One region of the Cellulomonas sp. ATA003 genome, then DNA from elsewhere that is predicted to be linked to it. Evidence: riboswitches for the same ligand, from Rfam matches in the RefSeq annotation. Region 1 holds a riboswitch; each other region holds the start of a gene.
The links. Region 1 has a riboswitch for cyclic di-AMP ahead of REH70_RS13090 (C40 family peptidase). Riboswitches for the same ligand answer to the same signal wherever they lie in the genome.
Positions count from the first base shown of each region.

Region 1 (7,430 bases):
CTGGCCGTTCCTGACCGGCGCCCTGGTCGAGGCGCGCAGCCGCCGGCCCGGGATGATGCTGCTGATCGCGCTGGCGATCACGGTGGCGTTCGTCGCGTCGTGGGCCACCACGCTGGGTGCGGCGATGGAGCTGGACTTCTGGTGGGAGCTGGCGCTGCTGGTCGTGATCATGCTGCTGGGGCACTGGCTGGAGATGCGGGCCCTCGGCGCCGCGTCCGGCGCCCTGGACGCGCTGGCCGCGTTGCTGCCCGACCGCGCCGAGAAGGTCACCGGCACCGGGACGCTCGAGGTCGCGGTGTCCGACCTGGCCACCGACGACGTCGTGCTGGTCCGCCCCGGGGGCCCGGGTGCCGGTCGACGGGCTGATCGTGGACGGCGAGGCGCACCTGGACGAGTCGATGATCACCGGGGAGTCCCGCGCCGTGCGTCGGGCTGGCGGGCGACACGGTCGTGGGCGGGACCGTCTCGACCGACAGCACCCTGCGGGTGCGGGTAACCGCGGTCGGGCAGGACACGGCCCTGGCAGGCATCCAGCGGCTGGTCGCCGACGCCCAGGCGTCGAGCTCACGCGCGCAGGCGCTGGCCGATCGCGCCGCGGCGTTCTTGTTCTACTTCGCCCTGGCCGCCGGCGTGCTGACTTTCGCGGCTTGGATGGTGTTCGGTGACACAGGGGACGCGGTGACGCGGACCGTGACGGTGCTGGTCATCGCCTGCCCCCACGCGCTGGGTCTGGCCATCCCGCTGGTGATCTCGATCTCCACCGAGCGCGCCGCGCAGGCCGGTGTGCTGGTCAAGAACCGGCTCGCCCTGGAGCGGATGCGCACCGTCGACACGGTCCTGTTCGACAAGACCGGCACCCTGACGAAGGGCGCACACGCCGTCACCGGCGCCGTCGCGACCCACGGGGTCGACCAAGCCACGATGCTGGCCCTGGCCGCGGCGGCCGAGGCCGACAGCGAGCATCCGGTGGCGCGGGCCATCGTGCGCTCCGCCGGCCAGGTGTCGGCGACCGTGCGGAACTTCCGGGCCCTGCCTGGGCGCGGGGTGCAGGCCAGCGTCGACGGCCACGAGGTCGTCGTGGGCGGGCCGGCGCTGCTCGCCGAGCGGCAGTGGACGCCCCCGGCGGACGTGCAGGCCGCGACCCGGCCGTGGGTGGAGCGGGGGGCATCGGTGCTCCATGTCGTGCGTGACGGTCAGGTCATCGGCGCGGTCGCGGTCGAGGACGCCATCCGCCCTGAGTCCCGTGACACGGTCGCGGCCCTGCACGCCCGAGGTGTGCGGGTGGCGATGATCACCGGCGACGCCCAGCAGGTCGCCGACGCAGTCGCCGCCGAGCTCGGCATCGACGAGGTCTTCGCCCAGGTCCTGCCCACCGACAAGGACGCCAAGGTCAGCGAGCTGCAGGCACGCGGGCACAAGGTCGCGATGGTCGGCGACGGCGTCAACGACGCCCCTGCGCTGGCTCGGGCTGACGTCGGGATCGCGATCGGGGCCGGCACGGACGTCGCCGTGGAGTCCGCCGGGGTCGTCCTGGCCTCGGACGACCCACGCGGGGTGGTGTCGGTGATCGCGCTGTCCCAGGCGTCGTACCGCAAGATGTGGCAGAACCTGGTCTGGGCGACCGGGTACAACCTCATCGCGGTACCCCTGGCAGCGGGCGTCCTCGCGTTCGCCGGGTTCGTCCTGTCACCGGCTGTCGGGGCGATCTTGATGTCCGCCTCGACGATCGTGGTCGCCGCCAACGCCCAGCTCCTGCGCCGACTGGATCTGGACCCCGCCCGCGTCACCCAGCCCTGATCGGCGCCGCGCCCAGGCCCGCACCGACTCCACACCGAAAGGCTCACCCAGCTGATGCCCCGCCGCTCTATCTCTCGTTTCCGTGCCACGGCAGGCGCGCGCGTCCTGGTCGGCCTCGGGCTGGTCGCCACCGTCACGACCGGCTGCGCCGCGACCCCGCAAGCCGGGCCCGCCTTGACGCCCGCTCCGGCGGTATCGGCTGAGCCCGGCCCGACCGGTACCGGCGCGGCCGCGGTGGACGGCCTGCCGAGCAGCCACGTCCATGGCGTCGCGGTGAACCCTGCTGACGGGCTGGTCTACCTGGCCAGCCATGACGGGCTGTTCCGCTACGGGCCGGACGGGCCCGAGCGGGTGGGACCGGTGATCGACCTGATGGGCTTCACCGTCGCGGGACCGGACCACTTCTACTCCTCCGGACACCCCAGCCCCGGAGTGGACCTGCCGGCACCGCTGGGGCTGGCCGAATCCACCGACGCCGGGCAGACCTGGCAGCCGCTCTCACGCGGGGGGCAGTCCGACTTCCATGCCCTGACCGCATCGACCGCAACAGTGGTCGGCTACGACGGTTCCGCACTGACCAGCACCACCGACGGGCAGACCTGGACCGAGCTGGACGCACCGGTCGAACCGTTCGCCCTGGCCGCATCTCCCGACGGCCGCGTGCTGGTGGCCACCAGCACGGCGGGGGTGTACCGATCCGACGACGGGGTGCGACGTGGCAGCAGCCGCAGGCACCGCTCCTGCAGTACGTGGCGTTCGCCGACGACACGGTCACCGTGGGCGTCACCCCAGACGGGGACGTCGCGCGCAGCGACGACGCCGGGCAGACCTGGACCCAGGTCGCCACCCTGGGCGAGCCGGCCGCAGCCCTCACCGCAGCCCGCGCGCCCGACAGCGGCGTGCGGGTGGTGGTGGTGACCGCGCAGGAGGTGCTGGAGTCCGCCGATGGCGGGGCCACGTTCGCACCCTTGGCGACCGGCTGACCGGCTGAGGCCTGCACGGCTTATGGAAGGGGAACAGTGCGTCGTCGGTTCGGGCCACGGCCACCGGGGCAGCGGTGACCCCAGTAGTGCAGCACCGGTCAGGTGCTGCTCGGCGCTCGTGGACAGGGGTGCGGGTGGGACTTACCAACCGCTGGAGGAACGCTGAGGAGAACTCCTCGCCGTCCTACCCGTGATGAGGCGGGCACCGGGCTTCTGTTCACACCGCCCGGTGCCCGTGCCGCTTCACAGGTTGCGCAGCAGGTTCTCCATCTCGGTGATCTCGCGCGTCTGGTCGTCGATCATCTTGCGAGCCAGGTCACGGGCCTCGGCGTTGGCGCCGTCGGCCAGCTGCGCCTCGGCCATCTCGATCGCACCGCGGTGGTGCTCGGTCATCATCTCCAGGAAGGCGCGGTCGAACTCCGCGCCGGAGAGCCCCTCCAGCTCGGTCATGGCGGACTGCATGTCCATACCGCCCATGTCCATGCCGCCGTGATCCATGCCACCCATGTCCGCGTCCTGGGGGCCTTCCTCGCCCCACGCCTGGAGCCATGAGTTCATCTCGTCGATCTCCGGGCCCTGCGCGGCGGAGATCCGCTCAGCCAGCGCCCGCACCTCCTCGCTGTCGGCCTTGTCGACCGCCCGCTCGGCCATCTCGATGGCGCCCTGGTGGTGGACGACCATCATCTGCGCGAACTGGGTGTCCGCGTCGTTGTGCTCACTGGCCTCGGTGGCCCCGGTGGCCCCGGTGGCCCCGGTGGCCTCGGGGGCGCTGGAGGTCGCAGCCGCGGCCGGCGGTTCGGCGGCCGGCTCGGCGGCATCGGAACAGGCGGTCAGCGCCGCCGCCAGCGTCAGGGCGGTCGCCGTAGCAGCCAAGCGCCGCCGGGTCGTGGTGATCACGAGAGTTCCTTCCCAGAACAGGTGTGCGGGTGGTTCAGGCGGTCGCGCTGGACGCGCAGCACGAGTCGTTCGCCTTGGCCTCGCCGCCGCCACCGCAGCAGCCGCTGCTGGTAGCGGCCTGCTCCGTCTCGGGCGTGTCCTGCGTGGGTGCGGTGGTGATGGTGGCCGTGGTCGTGTCCTGGCAGCAGCCCATGGGCGTTCTCCTTCGTGGTGTCGTGCGTGAGATCTGCGTCGAACGCGGCAGCGGTGGTCGTAGCACATGACCGGCGCGACCGGCCCGCCGTGGCGCGGACGCGCAACCATCATCAGTGCCCTGCGCTGAAGGACCGGTCACCCACTGATCAAGGTTCAATGAAGATCCCAGGCCCGGTGGCCGGGCCGCCGACAATGGGGGAGTGAGCACCCCTCAGTCCCCGGCCGCCACGGCCCGGCGTGCGGTCGTCGTCGACGACGAGCAGGCCCTGGCCCGGCTGGTCGCCGGGTACCTCGAGCGGGACGGGTTCGAGGTTCACGTGACCTACGACGGCGCCGAAGCGGTTGGTGTGCTGCGGGCGGTCGATCCGGACGTGGTCGTGCTGGACCTCGGCCTGCCGGGGCTGGACGGGGTGGAGGTGTGCCGCCAGCTGCGGTCCTTCTCCGACTGCTACATCATCATGCTGACCGCCCGCGCAGAGGAGGTCGACACCCTCACCGGCCTGTCCGTCGGCGCAGATGACTACATGACCAAGCCCTTCAGCCCCCGCGAGCTCATGGCCCGGGTCGGGGTCCTGCTGCGCCGACCCCGACGGTCCGCGCTGCCCCCCGCGACCCTGCCAGCCCGGCCGGCCATAGACGTCGGCCCGCTGCGCCTGGACCTGGACGCCCGCGAGGTCCACCTCGACGGCCGGCCCGTCCCGCTGACCCGCACCGAGTTCGACGTCCTAGCCGCCCTGGCATCGGACCCCGGGCGGGCGCTCAGCCGCGCGGCACTGATCGAGGCGGTCTGGGGACCAAACTGGGTCGGTGACGAGCACCTGGTCGACGTCCACGTGCTCCACGTGCGCCAGAAGCTCGGCGACAGCCCCGAGCAGCAGCGGTTCGTGCGCACGGTCCGTGGCGTGGGCTACCGCATCGGCACCGGCACATGAACCCCACAGCGGGCACGCGGTGGGGGCTGGCGGCGCGGCTGCTCGCCGCCCTCGTGGTGGTCCTGGCCGTGGCGGCGCTGACCGCGTGGCTGGTCGCCTCGGCGGTCGGGCCCGGCCTGTTCCACGAACACATGGTCCGCGCCGGCCTGCAAGACAACGACGACGCCGTCATGCACGCCGAACGGGCGTTCCGCGACGCCAGCGCGGTGGCCCTGGCCCTGGCCCTGAGCGCCGCGGCGATCGCGTCCGCGACCGTCAGCGTCGTCCTCGCCCGGCGCATCGGCCGGTCGCTGGGTGCGGTCTCCACGGCGGCCGCCCGCCTGGGCGCGGGCCAGTACCAGACCCGCGTGCCCGCGGCCGGCCTCGGCGCGGAGTTCGACGACCTGGCCGACTCGTTCAACACCATGGCCGGGCGCCTGCAGGACGCCGATCGGCTGCGCGCACGCCTGCTGGCCGACGTCGCCCACGAGGTGCGCACCCCGGTAGCGACCATCGCCGGGTACCTCGAAGCAGTACAGGACGGGGTCCAACCCCTGGACGAGGCCACCATGACGGTGCTGGCCGACCAGGCCGCACGACTGACCCGGCTCGCCCACGACTTGGCCGCCGTGACCCGCGCCGAAGCCGGGGACCTCGCCCTCAACCTCGAGGCCATGCCCGCGCATGAACTGCTCGAGCAGACCGCGGCGGCGTGGCGTGACCGCGCCGCCGCGGCCGGCGTCCACCTGGCCCTCGACCCGGACGCCAGCTCCGGCGGACGGCCGGTGGCCGTCGACCGTCACCGCATCGCTCAGGTCCTGGACAACCTGGTCGCTAACGCCCTGCGGCACACCGCGACCGGCGGCACCATCACCCTGCGCGTCGGCGTCGGCGCCGGCGACTCCGGTCGCGTCGCCCTGTCCGTGGCCGACACCGGAGAGGGCATCGCGCCCGAGCACCTGCCGCACGTGTTCGAGCGGTTCTACCGCGCCGACACCGCACGCGACCGCGCCAGCGGCGGATCGGGCATCGGCCTGGCGATCTGCAGAGCCCTCACCGAGGCCCACGGCGGCACCATCACAGCCACCAGTGCCGGCGTCGGCGCCGGCGCGACCTTCGTCGTCACACTCCCGGCATCCAGCCCCGGCCCGTAGCGCACGGGCGACTCGCCGACGGCGGCCCGTGACCGGATCGTGACATTGGCGTGTCCGTGCGGTTAGCATCACCGCCAGCCTCGGCCTCGCCGGGGTCGCCGGGGTGGACCGCCGAGTCCTGCCACCACCCAAGGCCTGATGAATCTCGCTGGCAGGAGCGGGGGACCCAATGTTCGTGGGCGCCGGTCATCTGGTGTCCTTGGGGTGAAGCCTGCCCATTAGGGCTGGCCGGGTGCTGCTCCGACCCGAACCCGACAGCTGACCTCGCAGGCGGCCGGAGAGGGCACCCATGTCACCGACGCCTGCCTCGGCGCGTCACCGTTCACCCGGCCGGCCAGCAACGCCGCTGACCGACCTCGCCGCAGCCGCGACCGGCTCCATCGCTGTCGTTGGACGCCGCACGGCCGTCGCCGCCGCGTCCGCTGGGCTGGTCGTGTCCAGCCTCGCCGCGCCGGCCGGTGCCGCCCCCGACGCTGCCGCGGTCACCCGGGTGCCGGCGGTGGACACCTCCACGCTGACCGCGCAGGCCCGTGCGGTGCTCGCCACCGCGCCGGTGGTCACCGTCGCAGCGGACGTGCAGTTCGCGCTCGACGTGCCTGCGGTCACGGTCGTCAAGGACCCGCCCCCGCCGCCGCCGCCGCCCAAGCCCAAGCCCAAGCCCGAGGTTGTGGCGCCCACGCCGCGGGCCGCAGCCGCGAGCCGCAGTGCCCAGCGCGCACCCGTCGCGGCGGCCGCCGCGCAGCCGACACCCGAAGCGCCCGCGGCCGAGCCCGTGGGTGCGCCCGCCCCCGCCAGCGCGAACGGCAACGCGATCGTGGAGATCGCTTCGCGGTACGTCGGTGTGCCGTACCTGTGGGGTGGCACGACCCCGTCGGGGTTCGACTGCTCGGGCTACACCTCCTACGTGTTCGCCCAGGTCGGGATCAAGCTGCCGCGGACCTCTTCCGCCCAGCGCAACGTCGGCACCGTCGTGCCACGGTCCCAAGCCCAGCCGGGCGACCTGATCTGGACCCCCGGGCACATCGCCATCTACGCCGGCGGCAACACCCAGGTCGACGCGCCCCGCCCGGGCAAGAGCATCCAGATCCGCGAGATCTGGCAGTCCAACCCGACGTTCATCCGGGTCTCCTAGGCTGCGGGAGGTCCTGGGCACGGAGGGTGCCCAGGACTTCTCGCGTGTTCGGCTGTCGTCGCGCTCGGCTCGTCGATGGCGGCCGTGGCGATGGGAGCGCCAGTGGACGTGGGTCGCTGCTGAGTACCGGGTGCCCTTACGCGCGGTAGACCCAGTGCCATGGTTCTCGAGGGTGTCTTCGACGAAACCGAAACGCCCGGCGTTGGCGCGCATCCAGGCCTGGGCCTGGTCGTTGAGGTCGAGGTCGACCGCCATCCCCCAGCCGTGCGGGCTGGTCCCCGGTTTCGCCGCCAAGCCGCCCTGGGAGTAGAGCCCCTTGCGCGCCGCGACGTCGACCTGCGCGTCGTACGACCGGTAGGAA
Region 1 is NZ_CP133990.1:2,623,389-2,630,818, reverse strand. Features, by position in the region: partial or broken gene REH70_RS20735 (heavy metal translocating P-type ATPase) at 1-1,797, shown strand, start outside; partial or broken gene REH70_RS20730 (F510_1955 family glycosylhydrolase) at 1,852-2,448, shown strand; gene REH70_RS13115 (hypothetical protein) at 2,547-2,780, shown strand; gene REH70_RS13110 (DUF305 domain-containing protein) at 3,024-3,677, opposite strand; gene REH70_RS13105 (hypothetical protein) at 3,707-3,940, shown strand; gene REH70_RS13100 (response regulator transcription factor) at 4,073-4,804, shown strand; gene REH70_RS13095 (ATP-binding protein) at 4,801-5,937, shown strand; cyclic di-AMP (ydaO/yuaA leader) riboswitch at 6,064-6,224, shown strand; gene REH70_RS13090 (C40 family peptidase) at 6,371-7,069, shown strand; partial or broken gene REH70_RS13085 (D-alanyl-D-alanine carboxypeptidase family protein) at 7,310-7,430, opposite strand, start outside.

Region 2 (7,430 bases), 2.0 Mb from region 1:
GATCTCGGCCATCTGCAGCAGGCAGGAGTCGCACCCGGCGCCCTCGTTGAAGTACAGGACGACCGGCTCACCGCGGTAGTCGGCCAGGGAGACGTTCGAGCCGTCCGAGGCCGGCAGGGTGAAGTCCGGGGCTACCCGGACGTCGGTCGATGTGGTCGGCTGGGAGGTGATCAGCGCGATGGCGACGATGACCCCGATGATCAGTGCGGCCGCGCCCCACGCGGCCCAGCTCAGGCGCTGGCGGCGTTGGGCAGCGCCGGTCTGTGCCTGCTGGATCTCGGCGAGGACCTGCTGGCGTTCAGCGAGGCGGCGGGTGGCGGTTCCGGAGGTCATCGGGTCACTTCTTCCGTGGTCGGAGCGGCGTGGCAGGACGGGACGGGTGCGGCTCGGCCGTCGCTCGGCGCCGCCGCGGAGTCGTCGACGGCGGTGGTCGGTGCGGGGCCGGCCGGCTGGGTGGTGCGGCGGCGGTCGGCGAGGGTCACCCAGATGAACGCGGCGGCGACCCCGAGCAGCGCCAACCCCTGGATGGGTTCGGGCACTGGAGACAGGAAGCCCTGAACGGCGGCGAACACGTCCGTCAGCGTGCGGCTCGCGGCGTCCTGGAACGCCGACCCACCGGTCATGTCCTTGCTGCCGGCGAGGGCGATGACGAACACGCCCATCACGGCGAAGCCGACGGCGACCGCGATGTTGAGGGTGTTGGTGATCAACGTGCGGCCCGCCACGCGCAGTCGGACCGTCTTGGCCTGCAGGAGCTTGCGCTCGCCCAGCCGCGCCTTGTCCCAGACGAGCGCCATGACGAACAGCGGGAAGACCATCCCGAACACGTACGCCAGCCCGAGGGCCAGACCCCCGATCGGCGACCCGGACAGGACCGAGAGGGTCATCACCCCGGCCAGGACCGGTGCGCAGCACGAGGACGCGATCCCGGAGAACACTCCGAGGGAGAAGAAGCTCGCCGTGTCACCACCGGTGGTGTCCGGGGCGCGCAGGAACGACGGCAGGGACCACATCCGGCCTGACAGGGCCAGCGCCGCCAAGGCGATCATCAGCAGGCCACCGGCCCAGTACAGCGGGGCGTGGTACCGGGCGATCGCGCCGGCGAGCAGGCTCATCCCCAGGGTGATCGGCACCAGCACCACAGCCAGGCCCGCCGCGAAGACGAACGTCAGCGGCAGCAGCCGCCATCGGGCGTTCTTGACAGCGCCGGCCAGGTAGGACGGCGCCAGGAAGACGATGCAGCACGGGGCGAACAGGGCCACCCCGCCGGCGAAGAACGCCGCCAGGATGCTTCCCGTCGTCAGGAGCTCGCTGCCCATCTCAGGCACCGACCGCGAGCGTGCGCCGGCGCTGCAGGGCCTTGGTGAGCTTCTTGCGTGGCAGCCGGCCGGCGGAGAAGAAGCTCCCGTCCACCAGCACCAGCGGGTTCATCGCCGGACGGTGCTCGGCCACGAGCGCTCGGCCCTCGTCGGTGTCGATGCCAACACTGCGGACCACCAGCGGGAAGTCACGGGCCAGGACGGCGAGCGCCTCCTCGGCGTCGTGGCAGAAGTGGCACGCCGGAGCGTGGACGACGGTGACGACCGGTGGGTCGACGTTCTCGGTGGTGGACACGGGTTCTCCTGCAGGCTGTCGCGGATCGGACGTGTGAAGCGTCGACGTGCCGCACCGAACGACCGGTCGCCCTTGGATCAAGGTTCGATGAAGGTCCCCACCAGGTGCTCGACGGCAGCACACAATGGGGCGTGACCAGCACCACTGCCCTCGCCACGAGACCCATGCGACGCGCGGTCGTCGTCGACGACGAGCAGGCCTTGGCCCGGCTGGTGGCCGGATACCTCGAGCGCGACGGGTTCGAGGTGAGCGTGATCCATGACGGCGCACAGGCCGTCGGCGTCCTTCGCGAGGTGGACCCCGACGTCGTCGTCCTGGACCTGGGCCTCCCCGGTCTGGACGGGGTCGAGGTGTGCCGTCAGCTGCGCACGTTCTCGGACTGCTACGTCATCATGCTGACCGCCCGCGCCGAGGAGGTCGACACCCTCATCGGCTTGTCGGTCGGTGCCGACGACTACATGACCAAGCCCTTCAGCCCTCGAGAACTCATGGCCAGGGTCGCAGTCCTGATGCGACGGCCCCGCCGCCCGGAGTCCTCCTCGGCCGCGCCGCCCTCACGTCCGGCCGTGGAGATCGGGGCGCTGCGCATGGACCTGGACGCCCGGGAGGTGCACCTCGACGGCGGAGCGGTGCCGTTGACGCGCACCGAGTTCGACGTTCTGGCCGCGCTCGCCTCGGGCCCGGGACGGGTGTTCAGCCGGCGCGCGCTCATCGAGGCGGTCTGGGGAGCAAACTGGGTCGGAGATGAGCACCTCGTCGACGTGCACGTGCTGCATGTGCGCCAGAAGCTCGGCGACAGCGCCGAGCAACAGAGGTTCGTGCGCACGGTGCGAGGTGTCGGGTACCGGATCGGGACTGGGGAGTGAAGCCGATTCCGACGGGAGCCCGGTGGGGCCTTGCCGGGCGCCTGCTCATCGCGCTCGTCATCGTGCTCGCGACCGCTGCCCTGACGGCGTGGCTGGTGGCCTCCGCCGTTGGCCCAGGCCTGTTCCACGAGCACATGGTGCGCGCTGGTCTGGAGGACCACGACGACGCCGTCATGCACGCCGAGCGGGCGTTCCGCGACGCCAGTGCCGTCTCCCTAGCTCTGGCCCTGGGCGCCGCCGCCGTTGCCTCGGCCGCCGTGAGTCTGGTGCTCGCGCGGCGCATCGGCCGGTCCCTGGCCGCCGTGTCCACCGCCGCGGCACGCCTGGGCGCCGGTCGGTACGAGTCCCGCGTCCCGGCTGCAGGCCTGGGCGCGGAGTTCGACGAGCTCGCCGAGTCGTTCAACGCCATGGCCGCCCGGCTGCAAGAAGCCGAACGGCTGCGGGCCCGGCTCCTGGCCGACGTCGCCCACGAGGTCCGCACTCCCGTCGCCACCATCGCCGGGTACCTCGAGGCCGTGGAAGACGGTCTGCAGCCGATGGACGAGCCCACGATGGCCGTGCTGCGTGACCAGGCCGCGCGCCTGACCCGGCTGGCGCGCGACCTTGCCGCGGTGACCCACGCCGAGGCCGGTGACGTCGCACTTGCACTCGAACCGTTGACGCCCGATGAGTTGCTTGCCGCGACCGCCGGCACCTGGCGGGAGCGGGCGGCCGCCGCCGGGGTCGGCCTGCGGGTCCAGGTCGACCCCGAGCTGGGACACGTCCGTGTGGACCGCCAGCGCATGGGCCAGGTGCTGGACAACCTGGTTGCCAACGCAGTGCGTCACACCCCGGCCGGAGGCACGATCACGCTTCGCGCGACCGGCGATCACCAGCGGGTGGCCCTGTGCGTGTCCGACACCGGAGCCGGCGTCGGGCCGGAGCACCTGCCGCACCTGTTCGAGCGCTTCTACCGGGCCGATACCGCGCGGGACCGTGCCCACGGTGGTTCGGGCATCGGCCTGGCGATCTGCAAGGCGCTCACCGAGGCCCACGGCGGCACCATCGCCGCGACGAGCGACGGCCCAGGGGCGGGCGCGTCGTTCACCGTCACGCTCCCGGTGCCGCCACTCTGAGCTCAACTCAGCGGGCTTGCAGCGCCGCGTTCTGGCGGCGACGTCACGGGCGCGCCCTCCGTGATGTCGTGCGCGCCATGGTGGTGCTGCCCGGCCTGGCCGCGGCGGTGCATCCACACCATCATGGCGATCATCATCAGCGGGCACGCAAGCGCAGCTGCCAGCGGCAACGCCGCGCCAGGTCGCACACCAGCCGCCAGCGCCACGACCAGCACCGCCGCAGCAGCGACGACCATCCCCTTGAGGTGACTCTTCATCGCAGTCCTTCCGATCGCGCCGGCAGAGGTCCAGCGAGCTCCGCGCGAAGCCTGCGGTAGGTGTCCACATCGATCTGCCCGGCGGCCAGCCGGGCATCGAGCACGGTCACCGCGTCCGGCTCAGGTGCGGCGGGAAACAATCGCGTCACCGCCCAGACGGCCATGCCGAGCACCGCCAGGCTCGACGCGAGGACCAGCCACCCGCCGACTCCTAGATCAACGCACCACGGCATCGGTCCGCTCCTCTCGCTCCGGGGGCGCCAGCGGCGCCCACCGCCTCAGGCTCCCCGGGGCAGCCGCAAGGCGCGGTCGAGGTCCTATGAAGGCTCGATGAAGACCGCCTCGGTCGTCGTCGGACGCGGGCCTGGAACGGTCGAGACCGGGCGGCTCAGGACGCCGCTAGCAACGGCGCGAACGTCACGCCGCCATCGTCTGAGGCCAGCAGCCCGTTCGCGGTGACCATGACGACGTGGATCGAGCCGTCGGCGCGCCGCGTGGCGGCGACCGCCATCGCGGGTTCCCCGAGCTGCGCGGTCCGGGTCCACGTCGCCCCGGCATCCTCGCTGCGCGAGACCTCGCCGTGGGGAGTCACACCGACAGCGACGTTCTCGTCGGCGAACGCGACGAACTGCAGCAGAGGTGCTGCGGGTCGTGCCCACGACGAGCCGCCGTCCTGCGACCGGTAGACCCCGGACGCGCTCGTGATCAGCACCGCGCTGCCCGTCGGAGACGCCGCCATGGCGAAGGGGGTCCCAGGGGCTGTCTCCACCTCGGTCCAGGTCAACCCATCACCGGTGGCTCGCAGCGCGAACCCGTCGAACCCAAGGACTCCCGCGGCGGAGGCTGTCAGGGCGTGAAAATCCGACTCCCCGCCCCGTGACACCGGCGTCCACGTCAGGCCGCCGTCCCGGGACTCCGCCAGGCCCAAAGGCTGAGGAAGGTCCACACCCGGCCCCGGGTGTCCCGAGGCGTAGAAGTGGTCCGGGCCGGCCACCGTGAACCCCATGAGATCCACGACCGGGCCCACGGGCTCAGGCCCGCCTGCCCCGTAACGGAACAGACCGTCATGGGTGGCCAGGTACACGAGGCCGTCGGCAGGATTGACCGCTACGCCATGCACGTGGTCACTCGGCAGACCGCCGTCCAGCTCCAGCTGCTCGGCCTGCGGTGACGCGGCGTCCTCGCGGGTGATGTGCGGATGGTCGGAGGACGCCGACGGCGGGATGGTTGGCTCCGACGGCAGCCGTTCCGGCTCGGCGCAACCGCCAACCGCAGCGGTGACCAGCGCGGCCATGACGATCCGTGCGCAGGCCTGCGGCCGGCGACCGTGCAACGTAGCCAAGGAGACCACTTTCGCTGTCTAGCAGGGGCGGACGGTGCACGTGATCGCGATCAGGCGGGCGAGCGACTCGAACACAGCAGCGCGGCGCTGAAGCTGGTGACCGAGGTGTGCCCGACCGCAGCAGCGGTCAGAAGCGCAAGAACGTGGGGTTGGACTGCCAGATCTCGCGGATCTGGATCGTCTTACCGGGTACCGGAGCGTCGATCTGCAGGTTGCCGCCTGCGTAGATCGAGATGTGACCCGGGGTCCAGATGAGGTCCCCAGGCTGCGCCTGATCAGCCGACACCACGGTCCCGGCCTCACGCTGCGCGGAGGACGTCCGCGGCAGGGTGATGCCGACCTGCGCGTACACGTAGGAGGTGAATCCCGAGCAGTCGAAACCGTCCGGCGTCGTACCACCCCACAGGTACGGAACACCCACGTACTGAGCGGCGATCTCCACGATCGCGCTGCCGTTCGCGCTGGCCGGCGCCGGCGCGCCGATCGGCGCTGGGGTCGCCTCTTCGGCGGTCGGCGCTGCCTCACGTGCCTGGCTGCGTGAGGGCGCGGGCTCCGGCTCCGGCTCAGGAGCTGACGGCGGAGGCGGAGGGTCCGCGACAACCGTGATGGCCGGGACGTCGAAGGCCCAGGTCGCTTCCGCGGGCACCGACACCACAGGCGACGTGGCCAGCGCTGCGCGCGCCGATGCAGTCAGGGCGCTGGTGTCCACGGCCGGCACATGCGTGCCGCTGTCGGCCGACGCCGGAGCGGCCAGCATCGAGACGACAAGGCCGGACGAGGCGGCCGCCACGGCGGTGCGGCGGCCGGTCGCCACCGCCCTGTCGGCGACCACGCAAGCGGCCATCGACACCGGTGTCGTCGGGCGCCCGGGCGCGCGATGACGTGCGCGAGTGTGACCTGCAGGCATGCGGAGCCCTCCTACCGCCTGCGGGGTGAGCTGTCGGGTTCGGGCCGGAGCAGCCCGGCCGGTCGATGAGCGACCGGCTTCACCCCAAGGACACCGCCACGGTGCCCGGAAGAACGTGGTTCCCCCACTCCTGCCATCGCGCTGAAGCTCTGGACCTTCGACGGTGGCAGGACTCGGCGTCCGCGTCTGGCCACTCTGGACCACGTCGGGAGCGCCCCGATACTAGGCACGCCATCGACCGCACGTCACTGTGGCGCCGCCTAAGCGTGCTCGGCCCGCGAAAGCCCCTCGGGCTCGGGGCGCCAGAGCCGACCATGAGCGTGGCGCGCACCGGGAGTCCCCGCCACGCTCGGGACCGCGATCACCCGTGGTCGTGCGACCCCTCGTGTCCCTCTTCGGCGCCCGCGTCCGCCTCGGCGTAGTCCGGGACGGCGACCTCGGCGAGCGTGGGCGACGCCGCAGGAATGGACAGCGCGCTGAACGAGATGCCGTTCGGCTTGTCCCCCACCGGCACCGTCGCCACGATCTCCTTCGTCCTGAGATCAACCACGGAGACGGTGTCGTCGTACATGTTGGTGACCCACGCCATGGCCCCCGTCGGGTCCATGACCACCCCATGGGGACCTGCGCCCGTCTCGATGCTCGCAACCACGGTCATCTCGGAGGGATCGATCACCGACAGCGTGCGCCCCGGTGCCGTCTCGGTGCCCTGGTCGGCCGAGAGCAACGTCGTGCCGTCCTCGGACAGGTACAGCTGCACAGGCGCACTCGGGACCGCGACCGTAGCCACGACCTTCAACCCGTCGAGGTCGACCTTCGCCACGGCGTTCTCGCCGGCGAGGCTCACGTAGGCGAACTCGCCGTCGCCGTCCACCGCTACCTGAACCGGAGACGAGCCCACCGGGATGCTGGCGCGGACCGACAACGTCGCAGCGTCCACCACGTCCACGCCGCCTGCGGCCGTGTTGGCGACGACCAGCGTCGTCCCGTCAGCCGTTGCGCGAAGTCCATGGGGTCCATTGCTCAGCCTCACCGATCCGAGCGATGCCAGGTCTGATGTCTGGTAGGCGGTGAGCGTGCCGTCGCCGGCGTTGGTCACGTACGCCCTCTGCCCGTCCGCGCTCACCACGACGTGTGCTGGACCCGCGCCAGTGGCTTGCGTGCCGACGAGTTCCAACGTCGCGGCGTCGAGGGCGACCACGGCGTTCCGGTGGCCGCTCACCGCCCAGACCGTCGCACCATCCGGGCTGGCCTGGACGTTGTGCGGACTGTCGACACCGTCGACCGTCGCTACCACGCGGCTCGTCGCGACGTCGATGGCACTCAGGC
Region 2 is NZ_CP133990.1:491,536-498,965, forward strand. Features, by position in the region: gene REH70_RS02450 (peroxiredoxin family protein) at 1-333, opposite strand, end outside; gene REH70_RS02455 (cytochrome c biogenesis CcdA family protein) at 330-1,319, opposite strand; gene REH70_RS02460 (glutaredoxin) at 1,321-1,614, opposite strand; gene REH70_RS02465 (response regulator transcription factor) at 1,779-2,480, shown strand; gene REH70_RS02470 (ATP-binding protein) at 2,477-3,595, shown strand; gene REH70_RS02475 (hypothetical protein) at 3,598-3,852, opposite strand; gene REH70_RS02480 (hypothetical protein) at 3,849-4,085, opposite strand; gene REH70_RS02485 (F510_1955 family glycosylhydrolase) at 4,241-5,146, opposite strand; gene REH70_RS02490 (C40 family peptidase) at 5,322-6,008, opposite strand; cyclic di-AMP (ydaO/yuaA leader) riboswitch at 6,114-6,280, opposite strand; gene REH70_RS02495 (YncE family protein) at 6,463-7,430, opposite strand, start outside.
Region 2: linked by a shared signal. The riboswitch ahead of REH70_RS02490 (C40 family peptidase) and the one ahead of REH70_RS13090 (C40 family peptidase) in region 1 are both predicted to bind cyclic di-AMP.

Region 3 (7,430 bases), 640 kb from region 1:
GCGCCGCGTGGCCCAGTCCAGCCCGCCGTGGCCGAGCAGCCAGTCGACCTGCTCGGCGAGCAGCACGAGGGTCGCCAGGGCCGGGGTGTTGAGCGTCTGGTCCAGCCGTGAGCTCGCGATCGCCGTCGTCAGCGACAGGAACTCCGGCACCCAGCGTCCGCTGCGCTCGACCTCCTCGGCCCGCGCGACGGCGTCGGGCGAGAGCAGCGCCAGCCACAGCCCGCCGTCGGACGCGAAGCTCTTCTGCGGGGCGAAGTAGTAGACGTCGGTCTGGGCGACGTCGACCGGGAGGCCCCCGCGGCCGACGTCGCGTCGACCACGACGAGCGCGCCCTGCTCGCGCGAGCCGGGGACCCGCCGGACCGGAGCCATGACGCCGGTCGAGGTCTCGTTGTGCGGCCAGGCGTAGACGTCGATGCCGTCCTCGGGCTCGGGCAGGGCCACCGAGCCCGGTGCGGCTGTGCGCACGGAGGAATCGGTGAGGAACGGCGCGCGCGTGGTGGCGGAGGCGAACTTGGCGCCGAACTCCCCGAACGCGGCGTGCTGGGCGCGCTGGCGGACGAGGCTGACCGTGGCGACGTCCCAGAACGCCGTCGAGCCGCCGTTGCCGAGCACGACCTCGTAGCCGTCCGGCAGGGAGAACAGGTCGGCGAGCCCCTCGCGGACCCGGCTCACCAGCCGGCGGACCGGTGCCTGGCGGTGCGACGTGCCCAGCAGCGTCCCGCCGACGGCGGCCAGGGCCGCGACCTGCTCGGCGCGCACCTTGCTGGGCCCGGAGCCGAACCGGCCGTCCCGGGGAGCAGGTCGGCGGGGATGGTGATCTCGGAGGCCGCGGGCACCCGGGCAGCGTAGGCGCTGGCCGGGGCGCGCGCCGAACCGCCCGCCCCGGGCCGAGGGCCGCCTCCCGTAGCCTGGACCCAGCGGAGTGAAGGACCCTGGAGGCGGCACGTGAGCGATCTGATCGACACCACCGAGATGTACCTGCGCACGATCTACGAGCTCGCCGAGGAGGGGATCGTCCCGCTGCGCGCCCGGATCGCCGAGCGGCTGGGGCACTCCGGCCCGACGGTGTCGCAGACTGTGGCCCGCATGGAGCGTGACGGACTGGTCGTGGTCAGCGGCGACCGTCACCTCGAGCTCACCGACGACGGCCACCTCAAGGCGATGCGGGTCATGCGCAAGCACCGTCTCGCGGAGCGGCTGCTCACCGACGTCATCGGGCTGGACTGGGAGTTCGTGCACGAGGAGGCGTGCCGGTGGGAGCACGTCATGAGCGACCGCGTCGAGAAGCGGCTGCTCGACCTGCTCGACCACCCGCACCACTCGCCGTACGGCAACCCGATCCCGGGGCTGGGGGAGCTCGGGGAGGAGCGTCCGGACGAGCACTTCCTCCAGGGGGTGCTGCCGCTGCGCAGCGTCGCCCCGCTCGACGGGCAGCGGACGACGGCCGTCGTCGAGCGCCTCGGGGAGCCGCTGCAGACGGACGTCGAGCTGCTCGCCCGGCTCGCCGGCGCGGGTGTGCGCCCGGGCCAGACCATCACGGTCGAGGCGAGCACCCACGTGGTGACGGTCGGGGCCCCCGGGGCCGACGTCGTCCTGGACCTGCCGGACGAGGTCGCGCGGCACATCTTCGTGGCCGCCCCGGTGGCGGTGGACACCGGCGTCACCGCGGGGGCCGACGACGTCGTCGCGCTCTGAGCGAGGGGCGCTCGACCGGCGGCCCGCTCGCCCGCCCACGTGGGCTTGGTCACGATTCACCCGCTCACGGTGATCTGACCGTGACCGAAGCGTGACATTCGGGGTCGGGCTCGGGTACGTTCGGCCTGCTCCGCGGAACCCTCCTCCGCGGTAGCCCATGCGCGGCACGCCTAACCCTGCCGGCGCGCGTGGTTCCGTACGACTCGCCGGCAGGGGCGGGGGACCCGATCACGTGGGCGCCAGAGATGGCGTCCTTGGGGTGAAGCCGAGCGGTCGTCGCCAGACGCCCGACCGGCCGAGTGCATCTCCTACTCGAACCCGACAGCTGACCTCGTAGGCGTACAGGAGAGGCACACGTGTCCGTGAGCACCACTCGCGCCCGGCATCGCGCTGCGCGCCGCCCGGTTACCCCCTGACCGACCTCGCGAACGCCGCGACCGGCTCGATCGCCGTCGTCGGCCGTCGCACCGCCGTCGCCGCGGCCTCCGCGGGTCTGGTCGTCTCGACCATCGCCGCGCCGGCCGGCGCCGCGCCGGGGACCGAGACGGCGTCGGCGAGCCTGCCGGCCGTCGACACCTCGGCGCTGACGGCTGCCGCTCGCGCGGCGCTCGCCACGGCCCCCGTCGTCACCGTCGCCGCTGACGCGCAGTGGACGCTGGACGTCCCCGCCGTCACCGTCGTCAAGGACCCGCCGCCCCCGCCGCCGCCCGCGCCCGTCGTGGAGGTGAGGGAGACCCGCCGCAGCACGGCGGCCGCCTCCCGCTCCACCACGCGGCAGCCGGTGCGTGCGGCGACGTCGTCCGCTGCCGAGGCCCCGGCCGCGCCGGTCGAGGCCGCTGCGGCCAGCGCACCGGCGTCGGCCGCCGGCAGCACGATCGCGTCGATCGCCCTGCGCTACGTCGGCGTCCCGTACGTCTCCGGCGGCACGACGCCCTCCGGGTTCGACTGCTCGGGGTTCACGTCCTACGTCTTCGCCCAGGCGGGCATCTCCCTGCCGCGGACGTCGGGTGCGCAGAAGGGTGCGGGCACGGTCGTGTCGCGCGCCAACGCCCAGGCCGGTGACCTCATCTGGTCCCCGGGCCACATCAGCATCTACCTCGGTGACGGCAAGCAGATCGACGCGCCCCGCCCGGGCAAGTCGGTCCAGGTCCGCTCCATCTGGCAGAGCAACCCGACCTTCATCCGGGTCGGCTGACCTCCGCTCGGCTCACACGAGGCCCCGGGACACGTCCGTGTCCCGGGGCCTCGCGCTGTCCGGGGTCGGGGTACCTGTGGCGTCCGGCGCGACGGCGGACGCGATGTGCACCCCGGCCTCGGCGAGCAGGCGGTCGGTCGCCTCCGCGTCGACGTGGCGCCCCACGGTGGGGTGGTCGCCGATCGGCACGACGGAGTGCATCACGGTGTCCGCGTAGACGTGCACGAGGTTGAACGCCTGGGCACCGTCCCGCCCCCGGGTCCCGCGGCCGGGGGTCTGCAGGTCCTGGGTGTAGCAGGTGGCCGAGGCGACCGACACCGGGATGCCGGCGAACGTCGCCGACGTCGAGTAGTGCAGGTGGCCGGCGAGGATCGCGCGCACGTCCGTGCCGCGCAGCACCTCGGCCAGCACCGCCTGGTCCCGCAGCTCGACGACGGTCGCGAGGTCCTGCACGCACGGCACCGGAGGGTGGTGCATCGCCAGGATGCTGCCCTCCGGCGCCGGCTCGGCGAGCACCGCACGCAGCCAGTCGAGCTGGCCCGGCTCGACCTCGCCGTGGTGCCACCCGGGCACCGTGCTGTCCAGCACGATCAGCCGCAGGCCGCCGAGCATGACGACGTGGTCCAGCGGCGCGCCGGAGGCGGGGGCGCCCAGGAGCTCCTCGCGCAGGGCCTCCCGGTCGTCGTGGTTGCCCATCGCCCAGACCACCTGGGACCCGAGTCGGTCGGCCACCGGCTCCACCACGGCACGCAGGCTCCGGTAGGCGTCGGCGTCGCCGCGGTCGGCCAGGTCGCCGGTGAAGATCAGCGCCTCGGGCGGGACGCCGGTGGCCTCCAGGCCCGTGAGCAGCTCCGTCAGGCGGTCGCGTGGGTCGGAGGTGCCGTGCAGCAGCGCGCCCGGCGCGACGAAGTGGGTGTCGGAGAGGTGGACGAGGAAGTGCCGAGGACGGGGGTGCTCGGCCGAGCGGGGTGTCATCACGGGTCCTGGGGTCTCGGGGGTGGTGCGCCGACGGTCCGGCCCGGCACGAGGGTGCCGGTGAGGCGTTCCTGGACGACGCCGGTGGGTGGGTCCGGACCGATCAGCGTGCTCATGTGGGTCACGGTCCGGGCCGCGAGCGCCTCGACCGGCATCCGGTAGGTGGTGAGCCCGAGCAGGTCCGCGCCGGGCAGGATGCCGTCGCAGCCGGACACCGAGACGTCGTCGGGCGCGGACATGCCGCGGGCGGCCAGGCCCCGGAGCACCTCGAGCTGGCGGAGGTCGGACGGGCACAGGATCGCGGTGACGCTGCCGTCGCGGGCGAGCCGGACCGCCGCCTCGACGCCGTCGCCGGCGACGGCGACCGGGACCGGCGTGATCCGGACGCCGCGCGCGGCGAGCTCGGCGGCCATGGTCGTGGCGCGCACGTACTCGGGGTAGGACGCGGCCTCCGCGGTGACGAGCACGGCGACGGACCGGTGCCCCGCCGCGGCGACGTGCCCGGCGAGGGTGCGCCCGGCATGGACCTCGTCGTAGGAGACGGCGTGGATGTGCCGTGTCGTCTCCGGCCGCCCGGCGCGCATGATGGGGATGCGGGTGCGGAACGGCTCGAGCTGCTCGCTGGTCACGCCGCCGGTGGCCACGATGAGCCCGGCGACCCGCATCCCCATCAGCCGGTGCAGCGACGCGACCTGGCGCCGGCCACGGTCGTCGGCGGTGATGGTCATCGACACCAGGTTGAGGCCCGCGGCGTGCGCGGCCTCCTGGAGCTGGGTGAAGAGCAGCCCGTAGGCGGGGTTGCCGGCGTCGCGCAGGAGCAGCCCGATGGTCGACGTCGCCCGCGACGCGAGCTCGGAGGCGAGGATGTTCGGCACGTACCCGAGCTGGTCGGCCGCGGTGAAGACCCTCGTCCGGGTGTCCTCGGAGACCTTCTTCTGCCCGAGCATGACCCGGGAGACCGACGACCGGGAGACCCCGGCGGCGGCGGCGACGTCCTCGAGGGTGGGGCCGCCCGGGCCGCTGCCGGGCTGGCCCGCCGTGCCCGCCGTGCCCGCTGTGCCCGTTGCGGCGGCGTCGTCCGGGAGCTCCGCCGCGGGGGCGTCGTCGGGCCCGGTCATGTGCCCACGGGGACACGCTGCCGCGCGGCCCGGTAGTCGCGCAGCAACCAGGGCCAGTCGGTCTGGATCATGTCCACGCCGAGCGCGAAGAGAGGCCCCCACCCCGCCTCGGGCGAGTCCAGGACCGCGCGCTCGTCGTCGTGGCCGGCGAACAGGTCGAGCCCGGTGGCCAGGACCTCGGCGTTCACCATGACGAAGGCGCCGCGCGCGTGCAGCCCCGCGACGACGTCGGCGTCCAGGAACGGGCTGGTGGCGTCACCGGCGATCAGCTCGACGCCGACCGTGTTGAGGTCGGGGTCGTCGAGATGCTGGTGCGCCTGGGCCACCGTGGTGCAGATCGGCATGAACGGGTACTTGACCGGGTGGGCCCGGAGCACGTCGGCCGCCTCGTCGCCGGCGCGGCACTTGAGCAGCAGCCGGCCGGTCATGTCGAGAGTGTCCAGCGCGGGCAGGAGGGTCCGCCACGCGTCCCAGGAGCGGTCCACGTTCACCAGGGTGCCGCCCGGCACGGCGGCGAGCAGGTCGAGCAGGCCGGCGACCCGGGCCGGACGTCCCGGCCGCTCCACGTGGACGTAGCGCTGGTCGCGGATCTGCCGGGCCGTGAGCGTGCGCAGGTTCGCCGTGATGCCGAGCAGCCGTGGCTCGGTGCCGTCGTGGAAGGCGAACAGCTCGCCGTCGGTCGAGGCGACGACGTCGATCTCGACGACGTCCCCGCCGGAGGCGACCGCCGCGAGAACGGCCTCGGGGGTGTTCTCGACGATCGACCCGACGGCGGTGCCACGGTGGACGACGATGAGCGTGCCGACGAGATCGACGCGCTGGTTGAGCACCGCGTTGACCGCCGCGAACCGGGGCTGGCCGAACGTCACCCGTCCGTCCGTCCGTCGGTCCTCGGTCCGCTCGCGTCGGGCTGCGCGGGGTCGGCCCCGGGCGGCGGGGCGGCGGCGCCGCCGAGCATGCCGGTGGTGGACGCCGCCGTCGCGCCGGCCGTCACCGGTGACGCGACCACGGGCTGGGTGCGTCCGGTGGGCCGGGTGCGGCCGCGCCGGGGTCGGCGCCCGCCCGCGGTCCGTCCGTACACGAGGTACATGGTGAGGCCCGTGATGATCATGAGCAGCACGGTGTAGACGAACGTGTTGGCGCGCGCGTCCAGGCTCGCGGCACCCTCGGTGTTGGCCTTGATGATCAGCCCGAGGGGCTGGAACAGGGGGTGGGCGAGGAAGACGGCGGTGTCGTAGTCGTCGAGCAGGGAGTTGAAGTTGAGCGCGAACACCGCGGCGGCGGCCGGCAGCACCGCGGGGAAGAGGATGCGCCGGAAGGTGTAGAGCGTCCGGGCGCCCATGAGCGTGGCGGCCTCCTCCAGCGAGGCGTTCACCGAGGCGAACGCCGCCTTGAGCAGGCGCAGCGTGAACGGGACCTTCACGATCACGAAGGCGATGAGCAGGATGACCGGCGTCCCGGTGAGCACGACGTTCGCGACCAGGGGGTTGGGGTGGTCGTAGCTCATGATCAGGCCGAGCGCGATCATCGCGGCCGGCAGGATCCACGGGATGTGCAGGAGGTACTCGGCCACCGTCGTGACGACGTTGCGGTACCGGGTCAGGATGCGGGTGACGAACAGCAGGCCGCCGACCACGATCGCGGCGGCGGCCGCGCTGTAGACGATGGAGACGAGGAACGGTCGCAGCGAGGTCCCCGACCCGAGCACGCGCACGTAGTTGTCGAAGGACATCCGGTCGACGCTGAAGGCGCCGGTCGCGATGGTGGTCGAGTCGACGAACGAGTACAGGACGATGAGGACGACCGGCAGCACGTACACGGCGAACAGCGCGTAGGCCACGACGTGCACCGCGACGTTGGCCCCCCGGTGCGGGATCGGCTGCTGCACGAGGCTGGTCGACACCTTGGACAGGGAGAAGTACGTCCCGCCCTTCTCCGCCCGGGTCATGATCGCGAGCATGAGGATCGTCGCCGCCCCGAGGACGAGGGCGAGCAGTGCGGCGAGGTCCCGGGAGGTGGGCGACCCGGCGAAGGTGAGGATCATCGGCGCGATGGTCTGGAAGTCCCGGCCACCGAGCACCTGCGGCGCGGAGAGCGCACCCAGGCCGGTGAGGAAGGACAGGATCGTGATGGCGAACAGCATGGGCCGCAGCATCGGCAGCACCACGCGCCACAGGATGGTCCACGTCCCGGCGCCCATGTTCCTGGCCGCCTCGATCGTCTGCTGGTCGACGCGGGCCAGGGCGGGGGACAGGAACAGCAGGTGGTTGGTGGTCGTCGCGAAGGTCATCACGAACAGCACCGCGAAGAACCCGGTGAACCACCCGGGGTCCAGGCCCGGCATGAGCCGCAGCAGCAGGTCGGTGACGATCCCGTCCTCGCCGTAGATGAACTTGTAGCCGGCGGCCAGCACGATGCCGCCGTAGATGAACGTCGTCGCGTAGC
Region 3 is NZ_CP133990.1:3,263,992-3,271,421, reverse strand. Features, by position in the region: partial or broken gene serC (phosphoserine transaminase) at 1-820, opposite strand, end outside; gene REH70_RS16260 (iron dependent repressor, metal binding and dimerization domain protein) at 948-1,697, shown strand; cyclic di-AMP (ydaO/yuaA leader) riboswitch at 1,855-2,052, shown strand; gene REH70_RS16255 (hypothetical protein) at 2,103-2,312, opposite strand; gene REH70_RS16250 (C40 family peptidase) at 2,422-2,892, shown strand; gene REH70_RS16245 (phosphodiesterase) at 2,905-3,867, opposite strand; gene REH70_RS16240 (LacI family DNA-binding transcriptional regulator) at 3,867-4,985, opposite strand; gene REH70_RS16235 (glycerophosphodiester phosphodiesterase family protein) at 4,982-5,854, opposite strand; gene REH70_RS16230 (ABC transporter permease subunit) at 5,851-7,430, opposite strand, start outside.
Region 3: linked by a shared signal. The riboswitch ahead of REH70_RS16250 (C40 family peptidase) and the one ahead of REH70_RS13090 (C40 family peptidase) in region 1 are both predicted to bind cyclic di-AMP.

Region 4 (7,430 bases), 1.1 Mb from region 1:
CAGTCGCCGGCCTCCTGACGGTCGAACTCCATCCGCACCGGCACACCACGGGCCACTTCGACCACGTCCGGGCTGTACCCGCCCTGAACCTTGACCCGGACGACCTGGACCCCTTCGTCCATCTCAGCCTGGTGCGCCCTCTTGGGGCCGAAGAAGAACCAGGCGAGAAATCCAGTCAGCACGAGAGCGCCGAGGATCGTGAGAATTTCGGGAGCTGTCATGACCGAACGCCTCCAATGAGGAAGTAGCCGCTGTGAATCTCGTCCTCGCCCCGCACCGCAAGGGCGTGCGCAGCCAGAAGATGGCGCGACCCCACGTGCCGTGCCACCGGCTTGCCACGTGGCTCAAGAAGGAAGCCGGCCTGCTGCACGGCCCACCGAACACGGTCCGCCACCACCTCGGCGTCGCCGATGACAGCCACGATGGTGGATCCGCCGACCACAAGATCAGCGGCGGCCCCGGTGACCTCCGGCAGGGAGCGCAGCTGATCCAGCAGTTCCCCGAGGCACCTGCCGCAGGTCAATCCCTCGACCGAGAACCTCGTGGCCACCATCGTCTCGCTCCTCCCATGTACAGCGCGGTTACCCCTGGGGGGTATTCTCACCGTAGCCCTGTCGGACCGCCGCGCGAGCCAGTGGCGATGAAGATTCGGTGAATCCGGGTTCGACGGACGCGAACGGACGGCCTGCCGTAGTAGGTGCTTGACGGCGTCGACACGAGAATCCGGCGAGCGGACTCCGGTCTCTTCGCGACAGCGTCGGAGTGCCCTGGTGCCTCGCCCAGTCTGGGGCCCCAGCGGAACCGGCCATCTTCACCGAAGGTTGATCGAATCCCTCGGTGTTCTTCGCCGTAGCTGCGGAACAGTGGCGGCGCGGGACCGTGCGACCACAGGGCGCCGCCGCCACACAGGGACGGAGTCCTCATGCGACCGGTGCTGTTCTCGATCTTCGGAGTCGACGTGCAGACGTACGGGGTCAGCAAGGCGCTCGCGGCGTTGCTGGGCGCGTACCTGCTGGGACGAGCTTTCGAACGGGTCGGGCTGCGGCGGGAGTCCGCGCACTCCCTTGTCCTGTGGGCCACCGTGTGGGGGTTCGTCGGCGCGAAGATCTACTACCTGCTGGAGCAGGGCGGGAACCTGACCATGCACGACTTCGGCGGCATGGGCTTCACCTGGTACGGGGGCTTGATCGGCGGCGTCGTCGCCGGTCTGGTGGTGATCCGGCGGCACAAGCTGCCCCTGGGCGTGGTCGCCGGCGCGACCGCCGTTCCACTCACGCTCGCCTACGGCGTGGGCCGGCTCGGTTGCCTCCTGTCCGGCGACGGCACCTACGGGAGGCCCTCTTCGCTGCCCTGGGCGATGGCCTTCCCCAACGGAGTGGTTGCGACCGACGTCCCGGTCCATCCGACCCCGCTGTACGAGGCGTTGGCAGCACTCGCCATCGCCGCCATCCTTTGGCGGTTGGGCCGACGGCTGATGGGACCCGCGCTCTTCGGCTGGTACCTCGTGCTCAGCGGTCTGGTGCGCCTGGTCGTCGAGGTGCTGCGCATCAACGATCCCGTGCTGCTGGGGCTTACCCAGCCGCAGCTCTGGTCGATCCTGTCAGTTGCCGCCGGTACCGCCATCATCCTCCGGGCAAGCACGCGGTTCGCAGCCCGGGCCCACATCACGTCGACGAGCCCACGCCCGTCGCCCGAGCGGGTCCCGCTCGGATGATGCGCTGCCGGCGCTCCTGACCCGCGCGTCCGCGAGCGTCGCTCGGAGCCGTTCCCTGAGCGCCAGCCGTTCCCTGATCCCCAACGTCGCCGTGGGCGCGTCGGCTGCGGAGAGGCACTGGCGCGTCCACCTCGCCCGACCGTGACGGGAACGTGGCGGGGTCGCGCACACCCTCCGTGTGCGCGACCCTGCCACGAGTTTAGGTGACCCGGATGAAGGTGGGGTTGGACTGCCAGATCTCGCGGATCTGGATGGTCTTCCCGGGGGTCGGGGCGTCCACCTGCATGTTGCCGCCGGCGTAGATGGAGATGTGGCCGGGTGACCAGATCAGGTCGCCGGGCTGGGCGTCCGCGCGGGAGACCACGGTCCCGGCGTTGCGCTGCGCTGACGAGGTGCGGGGCAACGTGATGCCGACTTGCGCGTACACGTACGAGGTGAAGCCTGAGCAGTCGAACCCGTTGGGCGTGGTGCCTCCCCACAGGTACGGCACGCCGACGTACCGCGAGGCGATCTCCACGATGGCGTTGCCGTTCGCGCTCGCCGGAGCCGGCGCACCGCGGGTCTCGGCCTCCTCCGCAGGAGCCGCCTCGGCCGGGACCGCGGCCCGCGCCTGGCTGCGCGATGCCGCCGGCGCTGCGCGAACGGGGGCGGGCGGCGGCGGTGGCGGTGGCGGGTCGGCGATCACCGTCACCGCAGGGACGTCGAAGGTCCAGGTGGCGTCCGCGGCCACGGTGACCGCGGGGGCTGTGTCGAGCACCGCCCGTGCCGAGGCGGTGAGGGCGGACGTGTCCACAGCCGGCAGCGCGGCGGAGCCGTCGGTGGACTGCGCCGCCGACGCAGGCGCCGCCAGCATCGAGACGACCAGGCCGGACGAGGCGGCGGCGACCGCGGAGCGGCGGCCGACGACGGCGAGGCTTCCGGTGGCCGTCGCGGCCAGGTCGTTCAGAGGCGTCGTGGGCCTGCCGGCCGCGCGGTGGCGGGCGGCGATCGAGCTTTCGGGCATGCGAACCTCTCCGGTCGCCTACGAGGTGAGCTGTCGGGTTCGGACGGAGAGCTGTGCCCGGCCGGTCACGTACGACCGGCTTCACCCCAAGGGCACCGTGACCGGTGCCCGGAAGACCTGGGTCCCCCGCTCCTGCCATGAAGCATCGATGTGCCCTCGGTGGTGGCAGGACTCGGCGGTCCACCTCGGGTCGCCCGGTTCATCCGGGCGGGTCGATGAAACCACGTCTCCCGGCGATTGTCACGGAGGGGTAACGGCGTCGGCGGCGTGTCGCGGCCTGGCCGTCGCCTTCACCGACTCTTGATGGTGCACCTGGTGCGTTCTCAACCTGACCGCGCGAGCGTGGACGGCAGACGGCACGAGGTGCGCCGTTCGCCCGGGGAAGGGAAGCGCGATGGGCCTGTGGTGCACGCAGATGGGTCCCGCTGGCTGGGTGGTGATGCTGGCCTTCTGGATCGGCCTCATCGCTCTGGTGCTCTGGGGGCTGAACCGGCTCTTCCCCGACCGGGCAGATCCGGGTCGAGTGCTTGACGCACGGCTCGCCGCCGGGCAGATCGACCTCGAGACCTATCGCTTGTTGCGAAGCGAGCTGTCCGACCCAGATGCCGTCACCATGAAGGGAACGCCATGAAGAACCACCTCAAGCACATGCTCATCGGGGGCGCCGTCCTGCTTGTCGGACTGCTGGTCGCGGGAGTACCGCTCGCGGATGCGCTGCTGTGGGCTGCACTGCTGGCATGCCCGCTGATGATGGCCGGCATGATGTTCATGATGGGACGCGGGCACGGCAACGCTGAGTCAGGGCACGACCACCGCCCCGCATCGAACGTGCGGCAGGAACCTCCCATGCACGACCGGATCTAGCCAGATCCGCCGGCGGCGGGCAGGAACACCCGGAACGTGGTGCCCTGCCCGCTGCCCGCACTGTGAACGCTGACCGAACCGCCGTGCGCCTCGACCAAGGCCTTGGTGATCGCCAGCCCGATGCCCGAACCACCGTGCACGCGATCACGCGCGGTGTCGGCGCGGTAGAACCGTTCGAAGACATGAGGCAGGTGATCCGCGGATATGCCCTCACCGCTGTCCTCGACGCTGAGAACGACCCCGGCCTGGTGCGCACCGGCGCGGATGCGCACGACCCCGTCCTGCGGGGTATGACGCAACGCGTTGTCAAGCAGGTTGCCCAGGACCTGCGCCATCCGATCGGGGTCCACCGCCACCGACGGCAGCCGCGCTGCTACCTGCTCCTCGAGCCGGACACCCTTGGCGATGTAAGCCTCCCGCGCGGAATCCGAAGCGACGACGACCAACTCTCCCGGGTCCATCCGCCGCGGTCGAAGCTCGAGCTCCGAGCTCTCCGCCTGCGTCACGGCCGCCAGATCCTGCGCGAGGCGGGCTAGCCGTGACGTCTGACCGCGAAGCACCGCCATCGTCTCCGGGCTCAGCGTGAGCACGCCATCCTCGATCCCCTCCACGTACGCGCTGAGCGTCGCCACTGGTGTGCGCAGCTCGTGGGCGACGTCGGCCATGAGCCTCCGGCGCAGGCCGTCACTGGCCTCCAGGCGCCCGGCCATCTGGTTGAACGCCGCCGCCAGTTCGTCGAACTCCGATCCCATACCATCTGCAGGCACGCGGGAGTCCAGGCGCCCGCCCGCCACGTCGGCCGCCGCCGCCGCGAGTGTGCCGAGCGAGCGCCCGATGCGCCGTGTCAGGAAGATGCTCACCGCCAGCGAGGCCAGCAGGGCCGCACCGAGCGCCACGGCCAGGGAGAACACGCTGGCCGACCGGAACGCCTCCTCGGCATGCACCACGGAGCCGACCCCGTCCGGTGACCCGGCCTGCGCCATGTGCGCGTGAAAGACGCTCGGGCCTACTGCCCCGGCCACCAGCCACGCGGTCACGCCGCCGGTGACCACCACGAGCGTCAGCGCGGCAAGGAGACGACCCGCGAGGCTGGAAACCGCTCGGCGTCGGCGCCCACGACTCACGTGACCTGCCCCATGCGGTACCCGACACCTCGGACCGTGCGGACGAAGCGCTGCGCCTCCGCGGTGTCGCCCAGCTTCTGGCGCACGTGGAGGATGTGGACGTCCACCAGGTGCTCGTCACCCACCCAGTTGTCACCCCAGACCTTCTCGATCAGCGCCCGCCTGCTGAACACGGCGTTCGGCCGGCCGGCCAGCGCCGCCAGGACGTCGAACTCGGTGCGAGTCAACGGGACCAGCTCCCCGTCCAGGTGAACCTCCCGCCCGACCGTGTCGATCCGCAACGGGCCGAACACGAGCGGCGCGACGCCGTGCCCGTCTTCGGAGTCCTTGCGGCGCGGGCGCCGGAGCATCACCCGAACCCGAGCCATGAGCTCGCGGGGGCTGAACGGCTTGGTCATGTAGTCATCGGCGCCCACAGACAACCCGATCAGCGTGTCCACCTCGTCTGCGCGGGCTGTCAGCATCACCACGTAGCAGTCGGAGAACGTGCGAATCTGCCGGCAGACCTCGACACCGTCGAGTGCGGGCAGCCCCAGGTCCAGGATGACGACGTCAGGGTCCACAGCGCGGGCGGTCCGAACGCCTTCCTCCCCGTCGAAGGCGAGGTGGACCTCGAACCCGTCACGCTCGAGGTAGGTGCCGACCAGGGTTGCCAGAGCCCGTTCGTCGTCCACGACCAGTGCGCGGGGCGCCGAGGGGATGGAAGCTGCAGTCACCACGCCATTGTGCCGGTCCGCACCGACCACCGGACCGCGTCCCGGCGTCGGCCCCAGCCAGGTTGCCGTGGAGATGAGGCGTGGAGAGACCGGGACCGCTCCGTAGGTACCTTTATCCCAGAGCCCACGACCCACAGCGTCATGGCGACGGACCTCTGCGGGGAGTCGTGGCGATCACCTCAGCGCGACCATTGGAGGCAGCACCATGACCCCAGTAGACCTGGGTGACATCAGCACGGGGCTTGTCTGGGGCGCGGTGACCGTCTACACGGTCGCACTGGTCGCCTACACGGCGGACCTTGCGCGCCTGTCCGAGCGAACGGCCACCATGCGAGCTGAAGAGCTCGCGCTCGCCGCAGGTCTACGCGCGGGACACCCCACCGCCGTGCCGACACCCGACGTACCGGCCCCCGCGGACCGTCGCCGGTCCAAGGCCCGGGGCATCGCCCGGACGACGACGGTCCTCGGGCTTGCCCTGCACATCGCCGCCGTGATCCTCCGCGCAGTAGCGGCCGGCCGAGTGCCGTGGGCGAACATGTACGAGTACTCCCTGGTCGGCACCATGGTCGCCGTCGTCGTCCTGGTCTACCTCCTGCGCCGTCGCGACCTGCCATTCCTCGGGCTGCTTGTCACCGGGCTGACGGTTCTCGCCCTCGCACTCGCGCTGCTCGTCTTCTACGTCCAGGCCGACGGCGTCCAGCCGGCCCTCCAGAGCTACTGGCTCGTCATCCACGTCGGCGTCGCGATCACCGCGACCGGCGTGTTCACGGTCGCGTTCGCCGCCAGCGTGCTGCAGCTGCTGCGCGACTCGCGCGAGAACGGCTCGGCGTCGCTGGCTCGCCGCGGGTGGCGCTGGCTCGAGGCCGCGCCCCGAGCGGCCGAGCTCGAGGCCCTGTCCTTCCGGCTCAACGCGGTCGGGTTCGTGCTATGGACGTTCACGCTCATCGCGGGTGCGATCTGGGCCGAGCACGCCTGGGGTCGGTACTGGGGCTGGGACCCCAAGGAGGTGTGGACGTTCGTGGTGTGGGTGGTCTATGCCGCCTACCTACACGCCCGCACCACACGCGGCTGGGCTGGACGACGTGCCGCATGGTTCGTCCTCGTCGGCTACGGGTGTGTCCTGGCCAACTTCGGCATCGTGAACCTGTTCTTCAGCGGCAAGCATTCCTACTCCGGCCTGTGATTCAGCCTGCGACAGCACCCTGCAAGCAAGAAGGCCACGGACCGCGAACACCGCGGGTAGCGCTCGGCATCAGAGCCCGACGAGCTCGGCGATCGGCGACATCACACGAAGCTAAGGCCGCCCTGGCGCAGGACACGGCACTTTAGCGCGGTTTGCGGCATTCGTCCCGAGCATCTTGGCGAACGCAGGTTGAAACATCACCGCTAGAGGCGTGTCGGACTCTCCACAGGGACACGCGCGGCTCTAGCGTCTCCGTGGCGCACATCCCCTTTCCCCGCCGTTACGGAACTGGACCTGTGAAATTGCTCCACCGCCCCGTGGAACACCGGTCAGCCCCTGGCCGTCGAGCGCTCCCTTGCGGCACGGTCGCCGAAGTGTGTGGTCGCTGTGCGCCGGAGCGCTTGTCGCGGTGCTGGTGGGGCTGGTCGGAGTGGTCGCACCGGCCGCGGGTGACGGCTACGACGATCAGCGTCGCGACGCCGAGCGCCGGGCCGCCGAGCAGGAGCGGCGCGCCGCCGAGCTCGAGGAGTCGGTTGAAGACCTGAGTGCTGAGCTCGCCGCCGCCGTTCTCGCGCTGCAGGAGACGCAGTCACGCTTGCCGGCCGCGCAGGGGAGCTGGCGGCGGCTCAGGAGACGCTCGAGCGATCCCAGCGCGAGGCGGCCCTCATCGCCGCGCGGCTGGAGGACGCGCAGACTCAGGAAGAGGGCATCACCGCGACCATCGCCACCGACGAGGCGCGCGGCGAGGACCTGCGCACCGTGATCGGCCAGGTGGCCCGGCAAGCGTACAAGGGCCAGTCAGCCGCCACAGGTCTGAGCATGGTCA
Region 4 is NZ_CP133990.1:1,528,659-1,536,088, reverse strand. Features, by position in the region: gene REH70_RS07540 (heavy metal translocating P-type ATPase) at 1-221, opposite strand, end outside; gene REH70_RS07535 (heavy metal-associated domain-containing protein) at 218-553, opposite strand; gene REH70_RS07530 (prolipoprotein diacylglyceryl transferase family protein) at 923-1,714, shown strand; gene REH70_RS07525 (C40 family peptidase) at 1,914-2,717, opposite strand; cyclic di-AMP (ydaO/yuaA leader) riboswitch at 2,719-2,905, opposite strand; gene REH70_RS07520 (hypothetical protein) at 3,151-3,348, shown strand; gene REH70_RS07515 (hypothetical protein) at 3,345-3,581, shown strand; gene REH70_RS07510 (HAMP domain-containing sensor histidine kinase) at 3,578-4,633, opposite strand; gene REH70_RS07505 (response regulator transcription factor) at 4,702-5,421, opposite strand; gene ccsB (c-type cytochrome biogenesis protein CcsB) at 5,627-6,604, shown strand; gene REH70_RS07495 (M23 family metallopeptidase) at 7,364-7,430, shown strand, end outside.
Region 4: linked by a shared signal. The riboswitch ahead of REH70_RS07525 (C40 family peptidase) and the one ahead of REH70_RS13090 (C40 family peptidase) in region 1 are both predicted to bind cyclic di-AMP.